2 regions of the Brevibacillus ginsengisoli genome follow, and region 2 is predicted to be linked to the other one. Evidence: riboswitches for the same ligand, from Rfam matches in the RefSeq annotation. Region 2 holds a riboswitch; the other holds the start of a gene.
What was found. Region 2 has a riboswitch for glycine ahead of gcvT (glycine cleavage system aminomethyltransferase GcvT). Riboswitches for the same ligand answer to the same signal wherever they lie in the genome.
Positions count from the first base shown of each region.

Region 1: linked by a shared signal. The riboswitch ahead of ACQCN2_RS07835 (ACT domain-containing protein) and the one ahead of gcvT (glycine cleavage system aminomethyltransferase GcvT) in region 2 are both predicted to bind glycine.

Region 1 covers NZ_JBNJQR010000003.1:144,144-151,680, reverse strand. Annotated here, with positions in the region: gene ACQCN2_RS07845 (LysR family transcriptional regulator) at 11-898, opposite strand; gene ACQCN2_RS07840 (MFS transporter) at 1,011-2,396, shown strand; glycine riboswitch at 2,630-2,707, shown strand; gene ACQCN2_RS07835 (ACT domain-containing protein) at 2,797-3,072, shown strand; gene ACQCN2_RS07830 (PFL family protein) at 3,088-4,449, shown strand; gene ACQCN2_RS07825 (S8 family peptidase) at 4,639-5,988, opposite strand; gene ACQCN2_RS07820 (RtcB family protein) at 6,223-7,446, opposite strand; gene ACQCN2_RS07815 (limonene hydroxylase) at 7,466-7,537, opposite strand, start outside.
Region 2 covers NZ_JBNJQR010000008.1:72,315-79,851, forward strand. Annotated here, with positions in the region: gene ACQCN2_RS16555 (PAS domain S-box protein) at 1-309, opposite strand, end outside; gene ACQCN2_RS16560 (polysaccharide lyase family 20 protein) at 502-1,350, opposite strand; gene gcvPB (aminomethyl-transferring glycine dehydrogenase subunit GcvPB) at 1,504-2,988, opposite strand; gene gcvPA (aminomethyl-transferring glycine dehydrogenase subunit GcvPA) at 2,981-4,333, opposite strand; gene gcvT (glycine cleavage system aminomethyltransferase GcvT) at 4,403-5,506, opposite strand; glycine riboswitch at 5,631-5,747, opposite strand; glycine riboswitch at 5,748-5,846, opposite strand; gene ACQCN2_RS16580 (DEAD/DEAH box helicase) at 6,064-7,537, shown strand, end outside.

The DNA of each region.
Region 1 (7,537 bases), on a different contig from region 2:
AAGGGGAATGCTAATTGGTCTGTTTGGATATCGCCTCAAAATATTCCACAACGACCTCACGGAAGTCCCGAGCAGACCGCGAAAAATAACGACTTCTATGCCACAATAAAGCAATCTCCCGAACCAATTCGTGATCCTCCACTTGGAGATAATGGATATGTTCCCGAGAATTCATGGCTGTGCTTGGTATGAAAGCAATGCCAATTTCAGCTTCCACAAGAGTGCTTAGCCTTGCGGGCTCATTTCCCTCATACACATATTTAGGTACAAATCCAGCCGACTTGCATACGGTGTCTACCAAATCGCGAGTAAAGTAGCCTTTTTTTACACCGACAAACCATTCATCCCTTAGGTCTGTCAAAGATACGCTGCTTCGGTCTGCCAGCCGATGCCCCTTTGGAACAGCTACAAGGATGGGGTCGATGAACACGATTTGACATTCAATGTCATCCCCTTGTATCGGAGGTGAGGACAAGCAATAATCGACTTCTCCTCGATGAAGAAGCGTAACCATTTCCTGCGTGGTCAGCATTTGCACATGAAATTGGGTATGGGGATGCTTTTTCCGAAACTCTCGAAGGATATTGGGCAAAGTGCTTGCGTTGGTCACCGCCAATTCGATTGTGCCGTGTTCCGGGCTGGACAAATCGCTAAGCTCCTGCTTCCCCTGTTCCAATTCAAACAAGGCCCTCTGTGCACGGCAAAGGAATCTGCTTCCGAACTCATTCAATCGTAGGTTCCTCCCTGTTCGATCAAATAGTGGGACACCTAGATCCTCCTCCAAGCGTTGAATCGTTTTGCTTAGTGACGATTGAGTAACATGCAGACTTCGTGCAGCTTCGGTCATATGTTCCAATCGAGCTACAGCGAGAAAATATTGCAGTTGAAGAAGTTCCATTTTGCACCCTCCGTTCATTCCCTCAAGTCAATGTAATTATAACTTAAAATGCGTTTGAATAAATGATTGATCTCAAGTACGATGACCTCAAGACACTTTGGGGGGATCAAAAATGAATGCTCGCAGTAGGTGGTTGATGATTTCCGTTGGACTTGGGATACTATTAAACCCATTGAATTCTTCGATGGTTTCTATTGCTATTCCCAGGTTGCAAGGTGCGTTCCAACTTGACTTTACCGCTGTTTCCTGGATTATCTTTTCCTTCTACATTGCGAGTGCTATCGCTCAGCCTGTCATGGGAAAGGCAAGCGATTTATTCGGTCGCAAGAAGATATTTCTTACCGGGCTTGTAGTAGCCTTCGTTGCATCATTATTCGCTCCACTATCACCAAACTTTGGATGGCTTATCGTGTTCCGCATTGTGCAATCCATCGGAACTAGCATGATGGTTTCAGTTGGAATGGCCATCGTGCGAATTCATATTACGGAAAAACAAGCGACTGCGCTGTCTGTTTTGGCCGTCTTCCAATCCGGAGCAGCAGCCTTTGGCCCTTTTATTGGAGGTATTTTGATTCACTGGTGGGATTGGCAAGCTATCTTTTTCGTTAATATTCCTTTCGTGGTGGCGAGCTTTCTATTAGCTTGGAGGATGATTCCTAAGGACGAAAAGCCAACATCTGTTACACGCAACATGTCCTTTCGTAAATGGATGAATTTAATAGATGTGTCAGGAATCCTGCTTTTCACAGTCGGTCTGATTGCCCTGCTTGTTGGCTTACTGTCGGTAAAATCCTCTGGGCATGTATCATTGATGAATATCATTGTCGGAATGATCGGTATTGTTATTCTAGGAGCTTTCGTACGACATGAGTTAAAAACCAAATTACCCTTTATTCCATTGCGAACATTCGCAAAATATCCTGCAATAACTTGGGTCAATGTCGAGTTCATCCTCGTTAACGTACTTTTTTACTCTGTCTTTTTCGGGCTTCCGTCTTACTTGCAAATGGTACGTCATATCAGCGAGTTCCATACAGGGATTCTCATGTTAAGCTTAGGATTGTGCTCGCTCGTTGCTTCTCCAATCGCGGGACGATGGATCGATAAATCAGGTCCAAGGCCAGCATTGATCGTGTCCGGAATGCTGATGACACTTGGGGCAGTATGGATCGTGACATTGAATCAAACTTCACCGGTTATCAGTGTGTGTTTGGCGTTAGCGGCATTCGGTATTAGCAACGGGTTAAACAGTGTCGGAATGCAAGCGGCTTTGTTCAGAAGTTCTCCTAAAGAAATGATCGGTGTAGCATCGGGATTATTTATGACATCCAGATACTTCGGAACGATTTTCTCTTCCTTGTTGCTAGGCGTCGTAATGGGAGATAAGCTTAGCGCGGGTGGATTTCAACTGCTTGGGGCTGTCCTCACGGTAATTGCATTGTCCTTGGTATTCATGAGTTGGCGGCGCCGGGAGTCAGGGCAAGTGGAAGAGTCGTAGGTTCACCAAGTTCAAATTAGAAGGAGGAACAATTTGGGGATAGTCCAATAAATCGTCTTAAACTATTCAAACAATCTTCATTCATAATCTGCTAGAATCAATTACTAGAAGGATTGAACAAGTGATCTCCAATTTATGCGGCGAATCTATCTTGACGCGCCATGGATATCTCGTTACAATCTCTTTAATTCAATAAATAGCGCGCGATGATCGTTGTGGATGACACTACAACGGGAGCAGCTTCTGGAGAGATCGCAGTCATGCGACGCCGAAGGATTCACAATCTCAGGCAAAAGGACAGAAGATTAACCTACCTAGGTTTATTATTCTACTGCCCGTCGAGATTGGAGGAATCCAATCTTTTTTTTATTTTTTAGACAAAAAAACAGGAGTGGAACAAATGAAAAAGAGACGTGCAGTTGTCAGTGTAATCGGCAAAGATCAGGTAGGCATTATTGCTAGAGTAACGAATGTTCTGGCTTCCCATCAGATTAATATTCTCGATATCAGCCAAACGATCTTGCAAGAGTTCTTCACGATGATGATGCTGGTCGATGTATCGGACGTCGCAAATGTGACTTCACTGCAAAATGAGTTCGATCAACTTGGGCAAGAACTTGGACTGGAAATCAATATTCAGCTTGAAGAAATCTTTCAGGCCATGCATCGGGTATAGAGAGGAGGAGAACAAATGAATATCGCAATAGATGAAATGCTAGAAACCATTCGCATGGTGAAGATGGAAAATCTGGACATTCGTACAGTTACCATGGGGATCAACCTGCGTGACTGTGCCGATTCCGATTTTGACAAAATGAATCGACGAGTCTATGAAAAAATTACTCATTATGCGAAAAACCTCAAAGAAGTAGCCGAACAGGTGGAAAAGGAGTTCGGGATCCCAATTATAAATAAACGGATCTCGATAACACCTATCGCAGAAATCATCGGAAAAGCCACCGTCCAACAAGCGGTCGAACTAGCTAAAACACTGGATCGCGCCGCATTGAATCTTGGCGTTGATTTTATTGGAGGATTCTCTGCGCTCGTGCATAAGGGAATAACCAAGGCTGATCAGACTTTGCTTGACGCTTTGCCTGAAGCGCTGAGCGTAACCAACCGTGTCTGCTCCTCCGTCTCGATTGCTACCACAAGAAGCGGTATCAACATGGATGCGGTTCGCCAGATGGGTATTATTCTCAAAGACGCTGCCGAAAGAACCAAGGATCAGAACGGGATTGCCTGTGCCAAATTGGTGGTTTTCTGCAACCCAGTTGAGGACAACCCGTTTATGGCCGGCGCTTTCCACGGTTCAGGCGAGGGTGAAGCGGTCATCAATGTAGGAGTTAGCGGTCCTGGTGTGGTGCTGAGCGCACTCAAGCGCTACCCCAACGCAGATCTGGGACAGGTATCCGACATTATCAAGAAAACAGCATTCAAAATTACACGTGCCGGCGAGCTGATCGGACGGATCGTAGCAGAAAGACTCGGTATCCCGTTCGGCATCATGGACTTGTCACTTGCTCCTACCAACGCGATTAATGACAGTGTGGCTGACATCCTGGAAGAGATCGGGCTTGAGCGTGTCGGGACACATGGAACAATCGCTGCGCTAGCCCTCATGAACGATGCGGTCAAAAAAGGTGGCGCGATGGCAAGCTCTTATGTGGGGGGCTTAAGCGGTGCGTTCATTCCGGTAAGCGAGGACAACGGGATGATCCGCGGGGTTCTCGACAAATCGCTAACCCTGCCGAAGCTGGAGGCTATGACCTGTGTCTGCTCCGTTGGTCTGGATATGATTGCCCTGCCCGGAGATGTCTCAGCAGCCACCTTATCGGCGATGATCGCGGACGAAGCCGCTATCGGAATGATCAACAAGAAAACAACCGCTGTACGCGTTATTCCGGTACCAGGCAAAAAAGAAGGCGAAATGGTCGAGTTTGGCGGGCTCCTCGGCCGAGCTCCCGTGATTCAGGTGAATCCGTTCGGTTCTGAAGCATTCATTCGCCGCGGTGGACGTATCCCCGCTCCGTTGCAGTCCTTGATTAACTAGAATCTTATGCTGGTGAAAAAGACCCCCAGCATTCCGAAGCGTGAAGCGATAATGATTGAATGAGCTTAGCGCTGCATTAGTTTCATGAAATCAACTCAAAAGAGAGGGTGTCCCCACAGTAGTTAAAACTACTGAGAGAGGACACCCTCTAGCCATATGCAGATAAATTACTTGATTGGGTCAATTACACTACTTGAGTGCATTGACGGCGTTGATGAGCCCAAAGCCGGAATCTTCATCGTATCCCGGTTTATTAATATCGATCGCGGTAGATTGAATAATGTGCTTCACTTGTGCTGGTGAAAGTTTATCTTTTCCATGTTGTGCAATAATTACGCCCGCCATAGCTGTTGTTTTAGGAGAAGCCATAGATGTTCCAATATACCATGCATAGCCACCGGGAACTGTGGACAAGCAACGTTTATATGGATCACGCAAAGATTTGTCACCAGTTTCAAGCCATGCTAATCCATAATCTCCGCCAGGGGCTGTTACGTCAATTTTTCCTACACCATAATTGGAGTAGTAGGCGCGATTTTTTGCTTCACCATTTGAGGCAACACGAATTAATTGCTGATTGCTCGGGCTACGATGAGTGGCACCGTTGCCCCCATTGCCCTTACTGATTTGTCCAGGACTCGAAAGATCGAGGTTGGCATTACCAGCGGAACCAACAACTGTTACACCCTTTTTAATCGCATATGTAATGGCTCGATTAAAAAGCCTCACATCCGCAACAACATCTTTTGTGGCAAGTTCCGGATCCTGGTACCAATCATATCCGCCCAATGACATGTTAACCACATCGACATTATCGTTACCCGCTTCCATCAGTGCGGCGGCAATATCTGCCGTAGCTGCATCACCTGTTGGTCCGAATACACGGTAAGCGGCCAGTTTAAGATTTGGCCCGATTCCCATTACCCGACCATTCGCCGCGATCGATCCTGCCACGTGAGTACCATGACCATCTTCATCCATCGCGTCATCTATGCCTGGGACAAAGGATTTGCCATACAGATAGTTGGCCTTAATATCAGGGTGAGTATAGTCGATACCTGTATCAATAATCCCGATCACAATATCTTGACCGTCCGAAGATTTGCCATCTCCTCCTGGAAGATTCCAAGACTCACCATTATCGGTCACTTGCTTGATATCCCATTGGTATTTATTGTACAGGTCATGTCCCTTAGAAGAGATGGACTCCTCATCAAAAGCTTCTACATCTACAGCTTTTTCCTGCTGAATCCGGTTTTCAACTCCGACATCTTGGACTAAATTTGAGTCTTTGATTTCTTCGAGGAAGTTGGGATTATCAGTCGTTACCTCAACTGCACCCAGTTTCTTCAGTTCCTTTTTTACGTTGCCACCCGCTTGTTTAATGACTTTTTGGTATTCCTTTGGCAGATTGGAATCATCTTTGAAAAGAACAAGATAGGTCTTCTCGGAACTCGCGAAACTTTTACTAATAGGCAGCCCAGTTAATGTTGTAATTCCTAGAGATAATGCCATGAGTAAACAAGCAGTTTTCTTCATTCGTTCAGCCCCTCCCAAAAAAGTTTTGATCGATAATAATCATAATCAAATTCTTATATTCTAACAATACAGAACAGTGCGACAATTAAGTATGAATTATGTCAATATTTTACAATTGATATTTAATAGAAAGAGAGCAGATGGTCTCTGCTCTCTTCTGAGTAACTTCCCTGTACACAGATTATAGTTGTTATTTCCGAGAGAAACTCTTTGCCTAGCATTTTTCAGTTTCTCTTAATCTTTATAAGGATCAAACTCGTCTGCACCAGCCATACAAACACCAATTGGCTTCAACACATGCAAGACATCTAGTGTTTCCTTATGGGCTTCTAGAACGTCGGATAACCGTTTGTAGACAAATGGGCTTTCATCTGTACCAGCGCCCCGAAGTTCAACTCCGAACTCTTTGATCGATTGATGCATTTGTTCAAGCGTGATTTTCCCGCCGGTACGAGTGCGGGTCTTCCAGTTGAGTTTACCTGCGGCTTCGGTACGACTCATGATTCGCCCTGCTCCATGTACAGTGCTATAGAATGCCTCTTTATTTTCCTGCGATTCTTTTCCTCTCACAATCACCGAAATGTCTCCCATGCTCCCGCCAATGAAGCCTAATTGCCCAGGTGCGGAAGGTGTTGCTCCTTTTCTGACGACAACCCGTTCTTTCCCGTCGTGCATTTCTTTCCACGCAAAATTATGATGATTATGAACTTCAAAGGTGGAGTCAGCTCCTACTATATGCAAAACCTGGTTGATTACATAGTCTCGACCAGCATACGCATATTTCCCCGCCAAGGCCATTGCTTTAAAATACATTTCTCCTAGTTCACTATCCAGATCGAACAGCGTAGGAGCTTGATCCATGCTTTCACCAGGAGCTTTATCGGAAAACCTGCGACCATGGGCCAGATTCAAAAATCCGCTTGCTGTTTTATGTCCGAATCCACGGCTTCCAAAATGATTGGCTATCCATACAACACCCGTCGCTTCCTCCACAAAAAGATCCACAAAGTGATTGCCGCTCCCAACCGTCCCCAACTGATTACGAGCTAGAGCTTTTAGAGAATCGTGCTCTTTATTGCCGATTTGTTTGTACACATGCCAATCTTCATCGTCAAAGAGCTCATGCTCCACCTTCTCGTTATTCACTCGACCCATTCCAAATGCAATCTTCTTGGCTACTTCATCCATAATGGCGGGAATTTGATCTTGAATATCCTGATATTGCAGATTTGTGCGAACAGCCTTATTCCCACAGGCGATATCATAACCAACCCCAGATGGCGAAATCTGTCCATCATAAACCACCACACCACCAACCGGCTGTGAATATCCCTTATGATGATCGGCCATCAATAAAACTTGCACGACATTTCCATGCTGCGAGCAGGTAACAGCTTGCGATACAGCGTTATCAAGCGGTTCTCCCCATACTTTTACATTTTGTATTGTTTGAAACATATTTTTTCACCCTTTTTGTCTATGACGTTCGCAAAGCGTTCATCCTATTCTTCACGTCTTCTTCCGGTTCAAGTTCGATAGCAACGGATAA
Region 2 (7,537 bases):
CATCGTGCCATCTTTTCGCTTGCGTACGGTCTCATATCCAGAAATCCGCTTTCCTGAGCTTTTTATCGGGCGAAAAATTTCTATGGTTTCATTTATTAAATTTTCCGGCACCAGACAGTACGGATCACGCACCAGATCATGAAATGTCCAGCCATAAATTTTTTCAAAGGCATTATTTATGAGAAGTATATTTCCCTTCATATCTCTAATGGAAATTGCATCAGTCGTCGTTTCGACAAAAGACTGAAGCAGTTCTTTCATGTAGATGTGTGCTTCACTTAGATTGGTTCGAAGAGTCTCTTTATCCATAGGATTATACCTGCCTTAAATAAAGAATATACTTGATGTGTATATATTCTATCTCTTTTGTAAAACTCCTTGAAAATCGCTCCCTGCAAACTAGCAAAAGGACGCCTGGGAGTGGATGTTATCCGAATGTTTATCTTGCCCCCTATTTCCCAGGTGTTGTAATGATAACTGTGTGTGATTTAGCATCCCAGCCTACTCTTTTGGCAAATCATCCTTGGGCATCATATCATTGTAGTTCGCTTGTTCGTTTCCAATCTTGACATCAGTGATTAAAATCTTCCGTTCTTTTACCAGTCCGGTTTTTAGTTCGCCGTATTTCAGCTTCCACTGCGGGTGGTAAATCCCCGTCTTGAAGTATGGCGTGCGTGGGCGCGTGGTGTAGGCATTGGGACCGTTCACCTTCCAAACAGATTTCCCATCCTTCCAGACTTCGACCTGTCCATCGCTCGCAGATGACCACCGTGCATGGACAACCCAGGAAGACCAGACTCCTTTTTGCACTGGTTGATCGAGAGCTCTCGAATCGCGCTGTATATCCGCAACGGAACCGAAGCTACGTTTTATCACGTACTTGTCACCATCTACCGAAATAGACAAGTTTGGAAAATCTCTGTCCACTCGCTCATTACCGAGGATGGCGTGCCATTGCAGGAAGATGTCGTTGCCGCTGTCGGTATCGAACACCCAATCTTGTGGGATATAAACCCGAGCCGCGTACCAACGCTCGTGGAACCCCTCTTCGTGTGGTTGCGCAATTTCTGAGCGGAACTGTCCCTCGGTATGCGGAACGACGAATTGTACCGCCTTGTGACCTTGTGGCATACCGGGAGCATCTACTACTTGTACGCGTTGAGTAACCGTGTCTGCATCCAGGCCCGCACGGTCTTCTGCAGCGTTGATGGCCACTTTCCATTGTCCTAGTCCGGATTGAAAGTTGTCTTGAACCATGATGTGGCTCGCCAATTCTTTTGCGCTAACCATTGCGATACTACTTACAAGTAAACTGGTAATAAGGACAGATAAAACAAAAAACTTTTTCATCTTCTCTAACACCCCGATGAGTTGATAGCTTTATAGTAACAGGAAAATGTAGAAAAAGTGTGTTGGAAGTGGTAGCAACAAACAAAAAGACGACCCTTATTCAAATTTCTTGAATGAGAAGTCGTCTTTTGATTTGTTTATGGATTCGATTGCTTACACTAGCGCTTTTTCCTCTACGGTCTTTTGATAGCGCAGAATTGGTTTACGAGCAGCTGTAGCTTCGTCAAGACGTTTGACAACCGTCGTGTGAGGCGCTTCTTGAACAACCTCTGGAGTTTCTTCGCATTCACGCGCAATTTGCAGCAAGACGTCGATAAACTCGTCAAGTGTCTCTTTGCTCTCTGTTTCTGTAGGCTCGATCATCATACACTCATCCACAATCAACGGGAAGTAGATAGTTGGCGGATGATAGCCAAAGTCCAACAGGCGTTTGGCGATATCGAGTGTACGGACACCCAGCTTCTTCTGACGGACGCCGGAGAGAACGAATTCATGCTTACAAATTCGATCATACGGCAATTCGTAGGCAGCAGACAGACGACGCATCATGTAGTTCGCGTTCAATACGGCATACTGGGAGACCTTGTGCAATCCTTTTGCACCCATTGTACGAATGTAGGTGTAGGCGCGCAGGTAGATTCCGAAGTTTCCGTAGAATGCTTTGACCCGTCCAATGGATGCGGGATAGTTGTAATCGAGCTTGAAGCTGCCATCTTCAGTCTTCGCTACCATTGGAGTTGGCAAGAACGGCATCAAAATGGATTTCACGCCAACTGGGCCAGAACCAGGACCGCCACCGCCGTGAGGACCCGTGAACGTTTTGTGCAGATTCAAGTGAACCACGTCGAAGCCCATGTCGCCAGGACGAGCAATTCCGAGAATCGCGTTAGCATTGGCACCGTCATAGTATAGCAATCCGCCTGCTTCATGTACGATGTTCGCCATTTCAATAATGTTTTCTTCGAATAGCCCAAGCGTATTCGGATTGGTCAGCATCAAACCAGCGGTATCAGGGCCAACTGCCGCGCGCAACGCTTCAATATCAACCAGACCGCGCTCGTCTGATGGAATCGTTACGGTCTCAAATCCAGCAATCGACACAGATGCCGGGTTGGTACCGTGAGAGGAGTTTGGCACGATGACTTTGGTGCGCTTCTCGCCGCGGCTCTCATGGTAAGCGCGGATTAACATCAGCCCTGTCCACTCCCCTGCCGCTCCTGCAGCTGGTTGAAGCGTAACCGCGTCCATTCCAGTGATTTCAGCCAGGTCATTCTGGAGGTTGTACATCATTTCCAAGGCGCCTTGAACGGTTTCATCCGCTTGATAAGGGTGGATGCCGGCGAATCCTGTATATCGAGCAACGTCCTCATTAATCTTCGGATTGTATTTCATTGTGCAAGAGCCAAGCGGGTAGAACCCTGAATCGACCCCGTGGTTGCGGTTAGACAACTCCGTATAGTGTCTCATTAATTGCAATTCCGATACTTCGGGTAATTCAGCAGGAGTTTCACGGATGAGGTGATCTGGCAATAATGACGCCACATCAACTTCAGGAACATCAAGCTCAGGCAAGCTGTAGCTTATACGTCCCGGTTTGCTCATTTCAAATATCAGTGCTTTTTCTTGATCGTTACGCACGAGTGATCGCCTCCATTTCTTGCACCAAGGTATCGATCTGCTGTTTGCTGCGAAGCTCTGTTACCGCGAGCAGCATGTGACCGTCCAGCTCCGGATAGTTACGTCCCAGATCATAACCGCCGATCATTCCAGCAGCGAGGAGGGCCTTATTCACTTCTGCTACAGGCTTTCCTACTTTCACCACAAACTCATTAAAGGTTGGTGCTTGGAAGACTACTTCCATGTTCGCCTTGGCAAAGGCTTGCTTCGCATAATGCGCTTTTTGCAGGTTCATCATGGCCATCTCTTGTACGCCTTGTTTACCAATCGCACTTAGGGAAACAGACGCAGCCAAAGCATTCAAAGCCTGGTTGGAACAAATGTTAGAAGTCGCTTTTTCACGACGGATATGCTGTTCGCGGGCTTGCAAGGTTAACACGAAACCGCGTTTGCCATTCTCGTCTTTGGTTTGACCCACGATACGACCTGGCATTTTACGCATTAATTTGGTTGTAGTAGCGAAATATCCACAGTGTGGTCCGCCAAAGTTGGCATGAATCCCGAACGGCTGCATATCGCCAACCACGATGTCGGCACCCAGTTTGCCCGGCGCTTCCAGAACGCCTAGCGCAACCGGATTCGATTTCACAATTAACAAAGCACCTTTGCTGTGTACCAGCTTCTCGATCGCTTGCAAATCTTCCACATTTCCAAAGAAGTTCGGATACTGTACGATCACTGCACCTGTCTGTTCATCTATTGCTGCTTCCAGTTCGGCTAGGTTCGTCACACCCTGAGCGGAGTAACCGATTTCCTGCACCTCTACACTTTGACCATACGCATAAGTCTTAAGAATTTGACGCGCTTCTGGATGAACAGCACTGGAGATGACCACGCGAGGTTTTCCAGTATGACCGGCTGCCATCATAGCCGCTTCCGCCATCGAGGTAGGGCCATCATACATAGATGAGTTCGCTACTTCCATGCCAGTCATTTCACACACCATGGTCTGGAATTCAAAAATCGCTTGCAATTCCCCTTGGCTGATCTCTGGTTGATAAGGTGTATAGGCTGTATAGAATTCGGAACGGGAAATGACATGGTTCACTACACTTGGGATATAGTGCTCGTACACACCCGCACCCAAGAAATTCACATGAGACTCGAAGTTTACGTTCTTAGCAGCGAGCCCCTTCATGTATTTCACCAATTCTGGTTCTGACAATGCTTCGGAGATGTTCAATTCCCCTTTAAAGCGCACCTCTTCTGGAATGTCAGCAAACAATTCGTCAATGGATTGGATACCGAGAGCTTCAAGCATCTCGCGTTTGTCCTGGTCCGTTTGCGGTAAATAACGGTATCTCACGTGGGTGATCCTCCTTGGAATCCAAATTTTCTATTTATTCAGCGAGAAATGTGCATGCAGATTTTTCCCTTACTTTTTCTCGCGTTTATAGAATGGTGACGCAACCACTTGCGCTTTCAGACGCTTGCCTCGAATCTCTACGTCCACTTCTGTTCCTAATGCGGTGTATTCAGCTTTCAACAATACGAGCCCGACATTTTTCTTCAAAGTTGGAGATTGCGTTCCGGTTGTAACCTCACCGATCTGTACATCTCCCACGAAGACTGGATAATGGGAACGCGGAATCCCTCTGTCAATCATTTCGATACCGACAAGCTTACGAGGTGCACCGTTTGCCTTTTGTTCTTTTAACACCTCAAAGCCAATGGCCGGGATCTCTTTATCTGTTTTGACGGCAAAGCCTATGCCCGCCTCAATTGGTGTAATATCCTTGCTTAATTCTTGACCATAAAGCGGCAGCTTGGCCTCGAAGCGAAGTGTATCCCTTGCTCCTAATCCACATGGAAGGACACCCTCTTGTTGACCTGCTTCAAGAATTTTGTGCCAAAGTTGAATGCCTTTGTCCGCCGCCATATAAATCTCAAATCCGTCTTCACCCGTGTACCCTGTGCGAGACACAAGAGAAGGTACTCCATCAATGAGAACATCTCGTTGGAAACGGAAGAACCCGATGGAGGAAAGGTCTGTTTCGGTTAGCTTTTGCAGGACTTTCTGTGCTGCTGGTCCTTGCAAGGCAAGCTGTGCAGTCTCTTCTGAAATATTGGTGATCTCCACATCTGCTGTCAGATTTTCTTGCATCCAAGCAAAATCCTTGTCGATGTTCCCCGCATTAATCACCAAGTAATAATGATCATCGGCAAATTTGTACACCAGCAAATCATCGACAGTACCGCCGTCTGGGTAGCACATAGCACTGTACTGAGCCTGACCGACTTCCAATTTGGACACGTCGTTGGTTGTCAAGCGTTGAAGGTAGTAAAGAGATCCTGATCCTTGCACCAACACTTCGCCCATGTGAGATACATCAAACAAACCTGCTTTGGTACGAACCGCCTCATGCTCTGCGGTGATGCTTGAGAATTGTACCGGCAAATCCCAGCCGCCGAAGTCAATCGTCTTCGCACCATATTCCGCATAGACCGGAAATAGTGGGGTTTTCTTCAATTCTGTCATCGGAACTGCACCTCCTGAAAAATACAATCGAACTAGTTTTGATTGCCCTTGAGGCTACGGAAACCGTCCCACAAGAAAAGGACAGAAAAGGAAGAGATAGCACGCCAAATAAAAGCGCCCTGTCTTCTTCCTCCCTGTCCTTGGTACCTGAGAGTTGCCTTGACGAAACCATAAGCTATAGCGGTTTCACAAGTTTCCCCTTGGGTGGCTTACGTACAGTCGTAAGCTCTCTCCAGAGATGCGTCCGGTAGAGGTACTTTTGCCTGAGAGATTCACTTTCTTTCTTGAAAGCTTGCTCCTTCGGCGCCGCAGTGAAGCGGTCTCTCCCTACTACCATCATTCGCATGAAATTAGTTCATACATAACTTTTCTCAAACAATTCATACTAACCAAATAAAGAACCTTCTCTATCGTACCACGACACCCTGATACTTGAAAACAAGATTTCATCAAAATAAAGCAATTTCTTAATGTTAATCACAAAACGGATTATAATCGTTTGTATTTTCCTTTGATTATATCTAGTAAATGACAAATCCACGAAAGGAGTCAGGTATATGACGAATATTCCTATACATTTCGATCGTTCGTGGATACAACCGTTGTCAGACAAGATTCAACATGATGGACCCTGGCATCGTTGGGATCTGTTTCAGCTTGCCCTTGAAGCTGAGGAAGCCATCTCGGTCAAAGCGTTTGATGAGCTGCAAGCCCTCAAATATCTTCCGAATATCCAACCATTTGACCATCAATTGGTAACCGCCAAGAAAGTTCTTAACGAGATGCGCGGGCGAGCCATTCTAGCGGATGAAGTGGGACTTGGCAAGACGATTGAAGCGGGACTTGTCATGAAAGAATATATGGTTCGCGGCCTGGCTAAAAAAATTCTCATCCTCGTTCCAGCCTCGCTTGTGATCCAGTGGACCAAAGAATTGAATCAAAAATTCGGGATTCCGGCGGTTGCCCAGAAGAAGGAGTACATGTGGCGACAACATGATGTGGTGGTAGCTTCGATTGATACAGCAAAACGTGATCCTCATCGAAGTCACGTTCTGGATATCAGCTACGATATGTTAATCATTGATGAAGCGCACAAACTAAAGAACAAACGAACCCGTAACTATCAATTCGTCAAAGAGGTTAAGAAAAAATACTGCTTATTGCTTACAGCTACCCCTATCCAGAATGAAATGGATGAGCTGTACAACCTGATCAACCTGCTGCGTCCTGGGCATCTGGGTCACAGTTCCTCTTTCTCTTCCAACTATGTTGAGGGCAAACGGCAAGCCAAAAATAATGACAAACTTCAAAAAGAAATCGGTAAAATCATGATTCGCAACCGCAGAAGTGATGGTGGTGTTCATTTCACGACTAGACACGTGCAATCGATTCCCATTGAATTATCATCTGAGGAATGGGATTTGTACGAGGGCGTCACCGATTTTATCCGGACCTATTATCGTTCGGAGTTGGGGGCGATGAACGCGCTCGCTTTAATTACGTTACAACGGGAGGTTTGCTCCAGTCGAGAGGCCGCCTTCATGACCCTCTACAACATGTATCAGCGAGCTCCTGAAGATTCTCCCCAGCGCAGCGTCATCATGGAGTTGGTCGAGAAAATCAAAAAAATCGAAACTCATTCCAAGGCCGCCAAAGCCGTGGAGTTGATTCAGCAGTTGAACGATAAAGTGATTATCTTTACGGAATATCGCGCCACTCAAAACTATCTGCAAAAGTATTTAAGCGATCACGGCATCACCTCTGTCCCGTTCCGAGGCGGATTTAAACGAAGCAAGAAAGACTGGATGACCGAATTATTTCAGAACCGAGCACAAGTACTCATCGCTACTGAGGCCGCAGGTGAAGGGATTAACCTGCAATTTTGCAATCAGGTGATCAATTACGACCTGCCATGGAATCCAATGCGGATCGAACAGCGAATTGGTCGGGTACATCGCTTGGGACAGAAACGCGATGTTTTCATCTATAATTTGTCCACCACCGGAACAATCGAAGAACATATTTTGAATC